One region of the Terrisporobacter glycolicus ATCC 14880 genome, then DNA from elsewhere that is predicted to be linked to it. Evidence: a T-box and tRNA genes for the amino acid it is inferred to sense, from the RefSeq annotation. Region 1 holds a T-box; the other holds one or more tRNA genes.

Evidence for each region. A T-box is a leader RNA that pairs with one kind of tRNA and senses whether it is charged. The one in region 1 lies ahead of metG (methionine--tRNA ligase), so its partner is inferred to be a tRNA-Met.
Region 2: it encodes a tRNA-Met, which carries the amino acid that the T-box ahead of metG (methionine--tRNA ligase) is inferred to sense. The anticodon was not compared.

Annotation. Positions count from the first base shown of each region.
Region 1 covers NZ_CP117523.1:143,267-147,690, reverse strand. Annotated here, with positions in the region: gene TEGL_RS00925 (TatD family hydrolase) at 1-273, opposite strand, end outside; gene metG (methionine--tRNA ligase) at 286-2,265, opposite strand; T-box leader at 2,289-2,534, opposite strand; gene TEGL_RS00915 (spore maturation protein) at 2,733-3,260, opposite strand; gene TEGL_RS00910 (nucleoside recognition domain-containing protein) at 3,257-3,811, opposite strand; gene TEGL_RS00905 (nicotinate phosphoribosyltransferase) at 3,997-4,424, shown strand, end outside.
Region 2 covers NZ_CP117523.1:3,931,428-3,935,851, reverse strand. Annotated here, with positions in the region: rRNA gene TEGL_RS19085 (23S ribosomal RNA) at 1-1,691, shown strand, start outside; rRNA gene rrf (5S ribosomal RNA) at 1,904-2,020, shown strand; tRNA gene TEGL_RS19075 (tRNA-Asn) at 2,026-2,100, shown strand; tRNA gene TEGL_RS19070 (tRNA-Leu) at 2,108-2,197, shown strand; tRNA gene TEGL_RS19065 (tRNA-Met) at 2,207-2,282, shown strand; tRNA gene TEGL_RS19060 (tRNA-Glu) at 2,296-2,370, shown strand; tRNA gene TEGL_RS19055 (tRNA-Gly) at 2,372-2,445, shown strand; tRNA gene TEGL_RS19050 (tRNA-Val) at 2,460-2,535, shown strand; tRNA gene TEGL_RS19045 (tRNA-Gly) at 2,552-2,626, shown strand; tRNA gene TEGL_RS19040 (tRNA-Arg) at 2,634-2,710, shown strand; gene cdaA (diadenylate cyclase CdaA) at 2,903-3,748, shown strand; gene TEGL_RS19030 (CdaR family protein) at 3,745-4,424, shown strand, end outside.

The sequences.
Region 1 (4,424 bases):
TATTGCAACAACTTTTTTATTTTCTGTTGCTAATTTTCTAAGTGTATCAATAGCTGTTTCATCTAGTTCTCCCACATCGTGAGGGTGGACTCCAACTGCTGCATATATAAAATTGTATTTTTTAGCAAGCTCTATACTGCTAATAGATGTTGATATACACGCCCCTGGATTAACTACTAAATCTACACCTTTTTCTTGAAGAGAAGAGATTAACTCTTCTCTGTCTTCATCAAATCTCTCATCATTTAAGTGAGCATGTGAGTCAAATAACATAGTTACATCTCCTTACCTAACTTCACTACCATCATTTGCTCCAGTTGCAACTGGAACTATTAAATCGTCTCCGTCATTTCCTGCAGCTAATATCATACCTTGAGATTCAACACCTCTTAATTTAACTGGTTTTAAGTTACAAACTACTATAACTTCTTTTCCAACCATTTCTTCCGGCTTATACCATTTAGCTATTCCTGATACTATTTGTCTAGTTTCTGGTCCTAATTTAACTTGAGAAACTAAAAGTCTGTCAGCTTTAGGATGTTTTTCACAAGATAATATTTTACCAACTCTTAATTCTACTTTGTCTAATTCTTCTATTCCTATAAATTCTTTGTGCTCTAATGGAGCTACTTCTTCTACTGTTTCTGTTTTTTCTGCAAATAATTCTTCCAATTCTGCTACCTCTTTCTCAATGTCTAGTCTTGGGAATAAAGATTCTCCTTTGTGTATTCTTGTTCCTGGTTTAATTAAACCAAATGTATTAGTACTTTCCCAATTTGTTAATTCTTCTTGCCCTGCTATTCCTATTTGGTCATATATTTTGTTAGCAGTTGTTTTCATTATAGGGTTTATTAATGTAGCTATTATTCTTATAGATTCACATAAGTTGTATAATACTGCATCTAATTTACCTTTGTTAGCTTCGTCTTTCGCTAAAGCCCATGGCATAGTTTCGTCAATGTATTTGTTAGTTCTTCTTACTAACTTCCATGCACCTTCTAATGCTTCATGGAACTGCATTTTGTTCATTTGAGTTTCAAATATTTCTCTTGATAATTTAGCTTGCTCTTTTAAGCTTGCATCAAATTCAGTTTCTTCTACAGCTTCTGGTATTATGCCATCGTTGTATTTTTCCACCATTGATACGGTTCTACTAACTAAGTTTCCTAAATCATTAGCAAGATCTGTATTTATTCTTGTTACAAAGTTTCTATGAGTGTAGCTTCCGTCTTGTCCGAAAGCAAATTCTCTAAGCAAGAAATATTTAAGTGTATCTATTCCGTATCTTTCGATCATTGGCTCTGGATAAACTATATTTCCTTTTGATTTACTCATTTTATCATTACCGAATAATATCCATCCATGACCATATACTTGCTGTGGCACTGGTAAATCTAGTGCCATTAATAATGCTGGCCATATTATTGTATGGAATCTCATGATTTCTTTACCAACAACTTGGATATTTGCCGGCCAGTATTTTTTCATTTCAGAGTCATTTTCTGATAAATATCCTAATGCTGTTATGTAGTTACATAAAGCATCTACCCAAACATATATTACGTGTTTCTCATCAAAAGGAACTTTTATACCCCAGTCAAATGTAGTTCTAGTTACACATAAATCCTCAAGACCTTTGTCTAAGAAGTTAGCAACCATTTCATTTTTTCTTGACTCTGGGAAACAGAAGTTAGGATTTTGGAATAATTCTCTTAATCTATCTTCGTATTTAGATAATTTAAAGAAGTAAGCTTCTTCTTTAGCTAAATATGTTTCTCTACCACAGTCTGGGCATTTATCTCCTTCTAATAATTGAGATTCCGTCCAGAAACTTTCACATGGAGTACAGTATCTTCCTTCATATTCACCTTTATATATATCACCTTGCTCATATAATTTAGTGAATATCTTTTGTATTATAACCTTATGTCTGTCTTCTGTAGTTCTTATAAAATCATCATAAGATATGTCCATAGTCTTCCATAAATCTTTTATTCCAGCTATCATTCCATCTAAGTATTCTATTTCACTTACACCTTGTTCTATAGCTTTCTTTTGAATTTTTTCACCGTGCTCGTCTGTTCCTGTTAAGAATTTTACATCATAACCACAAAATCTTTTAAATCTAGCCATAGCATCAGTTGCCACAGTAGTATAAGTATGGCCTATGTGTAATCTACCACTTGGATAGTATATAGGCGTAGTTATATAAAATGTTGGTTTAGTCATTTTTGTTTCCTCCTCTTGTGCATTATTTTTATAAATAAAAAACTCGCCACTATGGAGTCCATAGGGGCGAGATTATTCGCGGTACCACCCTAATTTATTTATCATGAAAATTTCACGTTGCTTAAAAACACTATTTTCACAATAGATATCTTAGTAGACTGTAACATGTCTAAATGTTTTATCCTAAATTATTTCGGATAAAAAGCTCCAAGGCCATCTTCAGTAATTCTTTTAGCACTAGCTTCCACCTAACCTAGCTCTCTGTAGAAAAAATTCTTACTTACTCTTCTCTTCTCAGCTTTTATTATATTTAATTTTTAAATATGTATTAAATATTATTCTCAAAATCAAAGTTTTGATACAAATATTAATTAATTCTTTTGGTCAACGGATTTATCCGAAGCGATATCAAATATATATCGTTGGACATATGAGCCCTGCAAATTTTTAATACTATGTTTTTAATTTTAGTAAATTTATAATTTATTGTCAACAATTATCCTCTATGTAAGGAAAAAATAACAAATATAAACAGACGCTAGCACACCGGCTATATGACATAACAATGCACAAAACAAAGTATATCCTGTATCTTTTATTTTTAGACTTCCATAATAAATGGCCATCGTGTAAAAAATTGTTTCCGATGCTCCAACCATAGTAGATCCTATTTGTTCTGTAAGAGAATCAATTCCGACTCTTTGAATTAATTCTGCATATACTCCTAAGGCTCCACTTCCAGATAAAGGCTTTACGATTATAATCCCTATTAATTCCTTTGGTATATTTAATAGTTGGGCTACGGGTGAAAATATGTATTCCAAAACTTCTATTCCTCTTCCTGATTTAAAAATTCCAATAGCTAAAAATATTCCTATTATATAGGGCAATATGTTCCATGCAGTTTTTAATCCCTCTATAGCTCCATTTATAAAACTTTCATATATATCTATTTTTTGTTTCTTACCATAGATAACAATAAATAAAATTATTACAGGTATGGCTATATTAGAAAAATAATCTAACATCATCTATACCTCCTTTGTAATAATTTACAACCTACAACTCCAACTATTGTAGATATAATTGTTGCAAATAAAGTAGTTAAAATTATAGAATTAGGATTTGTGCTACCTGCATCTATTCTTATTTTTAACATAGTAAAAGGAATTAACTGTATGGATGAAATATTAATAACTAGAAACATTATCATATCAGGAGAGGCCTTTTTCTTATTTGGATTTAATGTTTGTAGTTCACTCATGGCTTTTAATCCAAAGGCCGTTGCTCCATTTCCTGCCCCCAACATATTTAACACCATGTTCATAATCATATAAGACATGGCTTTGTGATTTTTAGGAACAGTAGGAAATAATTTTTTCATTAAAGGGCTCATTTTATCCGCTATTTTATCTATCAACCCTGAGTCTTTTGCAATATTCATTACTCCCATCCAAAGTGCCATCACACTAGCCAATGTTATGGCAAATTCAATAGCCCTTGTGCCCTCATTTAGTATTGCTTGATTTGTCTCCGGTAAGTTGTTAAAACATATACTCCCAACTATACCTAGGACTATCATATAAAACCATAATTTATTAATATGAATCCCCCTCCTTTAAACCATTTTATGATGTATACTTAAAATAAATGATGTCTTATTTTATAATACTCTACATATACTTTATGCTTGAAAGTTGAGGTATATTATGTTTTAGTATAAGTATAAGGTTTTTTAATTTATTTAAATGTTTAAGGAGAAATACCATGAGAAATTTAACACTTCTTACTGATTTGTATCAATTAACTATGTTAAATGGATACTATGAGAAGAATATTCATGAAGACATAGTAGTATTTGATATGTTCTTCAGAAAGAACGCTTGTAATGGTGGGTATACTATTATTTGCGGTATAGAACAATTAGTAGAATACATAAATAATCTTCATTTTTCAGATGATGACTTAAAATACTTAAAAAGCCTAGGTTTATTTTCTGATAAATTCTTAGACTTTTTAAAAGATTTTAAATTTACTGGGGATATATATGCTGTAGAAGAAGGGACTATAATGTTCCCAAAAGAGCCTGTAATAACAGTTAAAGCACCTTTATATCAAGCTCAATTAATAGAAACTGCTTTACTTACAATAGTGAATTTCCAATCACTAATTGCTACTAAAGCTTCTAGAGTTTG
Region 2 (4,424 bases), 250 kb from region 1:
ATGATGGGTAGGAGAGCTTTCTATATGGATTGAAGCATTACCGTAAGGAGATGTGGACTGTATAGAAGTGAGAATGTTGGCATGAGTAGCGAGATGTGGGTGAGAATCCCACAGGCCGTAAACCCAAGGTTTCCAGGGGAAGGTTCGTCCGCCCTGGGTTAGTCAGGACCTAAGCCGAGGCCGAAAGGCGTAGGTGATGGACAACAGGTTGATATTCCTGTACCACCAATAACCGTTTGAGAAATGGGATGACACAGTAGGATAAGCTAACCGCACTGTTGGTTATGTGCGGGCAAGTATTGAGGCAGTTCAGGTAGGCAAATCCGCCTGAATAATGCTGGAGTACGATGCGGAGCGAAATTTAGTAGCGAAGTAGCTGATTTCACACTGTCGAGAAAAGTCTCTATCGAGGTTAAAGGTGCCTGTACCGCAAACCGACACAGGTGGGTGAGGAGAGTATCCTAAGGCCAGCCAGAGAACTGTTGTTAAGGAACTCGGCAAAATGACCCCGTAACTTAGGGAGAAGGGGTGCCATGGAAACATGGCCGCAGAGAATAGGCCCAAGCGACTGTTTACCAAAAACATAGGTTTCTGCTAAGTCGCAAGACGATGTATAGGAGCTGACGCCTGCCCGGTGCTGGAAGGTTAAGGGGATCTGTTAGGGTAACCGAAGCAGTGAACTTAAGCCCCAGTAAACGGCGGCCGTAACTATAACGGTCCTAAGGTAGCGAAATTCCTTGTCGGGTAAGTTCCGACCCGCACGAAAGGCGTAACGATTTGGGCACTGTCTCAACAACAGACTGGGTGAAATTGTAATACCGGTGAAGATGCCGGTTACCTGCGACAGGACGGAAAGACCCCATGGAGCTTTACTGTAGCTTGACATTGAGTCTCGGTGCTACATGTACAGGATAGGTGGGAGGCTATGAAGCATGGACGTCAGTCTGTGTGGAGCCATCCTTGGGATACCACCCTTGTAGTACTGGGATTCTAACCAGCTGCCTTGAATCAGGTAGTGGGACACTGTCAGGTGGACAGTTTGACTGGGGCGGTCGCCTCCTAAAGAGTAACGGAGGCGCTCAAAGGTTCTCTCAGTACGGTCGGAAATCGTACGTAGAGTGTAAAGGCAGAAGAGAGCTTGATTGCAAGACATACAGGTCGAGCAAGGACGAAAGTCGGACTTAGTGATCCGGTGGTACCGCATGGAAGGGCCATCGCTCAACGGATAAAAGCTACCCTGGGGATAACAGGCTGATCTCCCCCAAGAGTCCACATCGACGGGGAGGTTTGGCACCTCGATGTCGGCTCATCACATCCTGGGGCTGTAGTAGGTCCCAAGGGTTGGGCTGTTCGCCCATTAAAGTGGTACGCGAGCTGGGTTCAGAACGTCGTGAGACAGTTCGGTCCCTATCCGTCGCAGGCGTAGGAAATTTGAGGAGACCTGTCCTTAGTACGAGAGGACCGGGATGGACGTACCGCTGGTGTACCAGTTGTTCTGCCAAGGGCATAGCTGGGTAGCTAAGTACGGAAAGGATAAGCGCTGAAAGCATCTAAGCGCGAAGCCTACTTCAAGATAAGATTTCCCACCGTAAGGTTAAGACCCCATGAAGACTACATGGTTGATAGGTCAGAGGTGGAAGTGTGGCAACATATGTAGCTTACTGATACTAATAGGTCGAGGACTTGACCAAAATAAACCTAAAGGTTTATATCGCCAACTAAATCTTTGATTATATAATTATAAGGAAGATTTCAGTTGCTAAAAATAGTTAATGAAAACATTAAATGTTAGCAGTTTTGAAAGTACTAACAAAAGTTAATACTTAAAAACATTTTGAGCAACGGATTTTTCTGAAGCGTTAGCAAAGAAATATCGTTGGCGATATGAGTGTAATGAATTTTATGTGGTTATTATAGCAAGGAGGATACACCTGTTCCCATTCCGAACACAGAAGTTAAGCTCTTGAGCGGCGATGGTACTTGGAGGGCGACCTCCTGGGAGAGTAGCACGTAGCCACGTAATGTTCCAAGGTAGCTCAACGGTGGAGCACTCGGCTGTTAACCGATAGGCTGAGGGTTCGAGTCCCTCCCTTGGAGCCAAGAAAGTGCCGAAGTGGCGGAACTGGCAGACGCACAGGACTTAAAATCCTGCGAAACTTATACTTTCGTACCGGTTCGATTCCGGTCTTCGGCACCAAATTAATATCGCGGAGTGGAGCAGTTGGCAGCTCGTCGGGCTCATAACCCGAAGGTCACAGGTTCGAGTCCTGTCTCCGCAACCATTTTAATATATATGGCTCATTGGTCAAGCGGTCAAGACACCGCCCTTTCACGGCGGTAACAGGGGTTCGATTCCCCTATGAGTCACCATGCGGGTGTAGCTCAATGGTAGAGTTCCGGCCTTCCAAGCCGGCTGTGAGGGTTCGATCCCCTTCACCCGCTCCATTTTAATTTATCCCGGGACCATAGCTCAGCTGGGAGAGCACCTGCCTTACAAGCAGGGGGTCACAGGTTCGAGCCCTGTTGGTCCCACCATTTCACAAATTTTTATGCGGGAATAGTTCAGTGGTAGAGCGCAACCTTGCCAAGGTTGAAGTCGCGAGTTCGAATCTCGTTTCCCGCTCCAATAACATGGGTGCATAGCTCAGCTGGATAGAGCAACGCCCTTCTAAGGCGTGTGTCCGGGGTTCGAATCCCTGTGCGCTCACCAATCAAAGTTTCACGTTAGTGAAACTTTTTTTTTATAAAAAATGAAATAAATATATGTAATTAACCTTATAATAAAATATAAATATGATAAATAATATGTTGAATTAAATAAGATAGTTTGTATATAGTTGTATTATTATAGTATAATACATAGTGTAAAAGGTTAAGAAACTATTGAGCAGGAGGATAAAATATGTCCGATATAAATTCTTTTTTAAATGGTTTTATTGATATAATATTAAGAATGAGTATATATGATGTTGTAGATATATTAATTGTAGCGTATATATTCTATAAGATTTTTATGTTTATAAAAGATACAAGAGCAGAGCAAGTTTTTAAGGGTATAGTAGTTTTATTACTTGCTACTCAACTTAGTTCTGTATTTAAATTACATACATTGTACTGGATATTAGTGAATGCATTAAATGTAGGAGTTTTAGCAGTCTGTATAATATTCCAACCTGAACTTAGAGCAGGATTTGAGCATTTGGGTAGAGCAAACTTTAATTTAATTGGAAAAAGTGGAGAAAATGCTGAAAGTAAAAAGTTAGATAAGACAATAGATGAAATTGTAGAAACGTTATACTCTTTATCTAGACAAAGAATAGGAGCGCTTATTATATTAGAAAGAGAAACCAAAATATCAGATATAATAGGAACTGGAACTATAATAGATGGAGATGTTTCAAGACAATTATTAATAAACATATTTATACCAAACACACCTCTGCATGATGGTGCAGTAGTAATAAGAGGTAATAAGGTAAAAGCAGCAGCATGTTTTCTACCTTTAAGTCAAAGTAAAGATTTAACAAAAGATTTGGGTACTAGACATAGAGCTGGTGTGGGAATAAGTGAAGTTTCTGATTGTATTACTTTAATAGTTTCTGAAGAAACAGGAGAAGTTTCTATAGCTAAATCAGGCAAACTATATAGAGATATTGCAAAGGAAAGAATGGCTAATATATTAAAGAAAAATTTAAATAAAACAACAGCTGAAGACAAAAGTTTCTTTAAAGGTGGGATATTTAAATGAAGAATAATTTAAAAAGAAATACTAGAATAAAATTAATATCTCTACTTAGTGCGATGGTATTGTGGATGTATGTCATGGCTATAGTAGACCCTGAAGATACAAAACTTTTTGAAAATATACCTGTGACTGTAACAAATGCAGAGGAACTAAAAGATGATGATTTAGTTGTATATCCAGAAACCGATTTAGTAGCTGATATTTATATAACAGGAAAACTATCTGATTTGCAAAAAATAAGTAAAGAGGATATACATATATATGGTTCTATAAACAATCCAATTGAGGGTAAAAACTATCTTTATTTAAAAGTTAATACCACAAAACAAGTGTCATATGAATTTAAATCAGACTTTATAGTTGTTAAATTAGAGAAGCTTGTACATCAGGAAAAAAATATTAATCCTGAAATAATTGGAGAATATAAAGATGATGTAGATACAGTCATATTACAACAAAGTGTAGCCAATATATCTGGTCCTAGAGTTTTGACAGATCAAGTTGATTATATAAATGCAACTGTGCAAGTAGATAGCAAGGATAAAAATAAATTAACTAAAAGAGTAAAATTAATACCAGTAAATACAGATGGCAAAGAAGTTAAAGGAGTTAATTTAGATATAAAAACTATCAATGCAGAAGTAACTTTTTTAGAGGAAAAACAAGTTCCTATAAATAT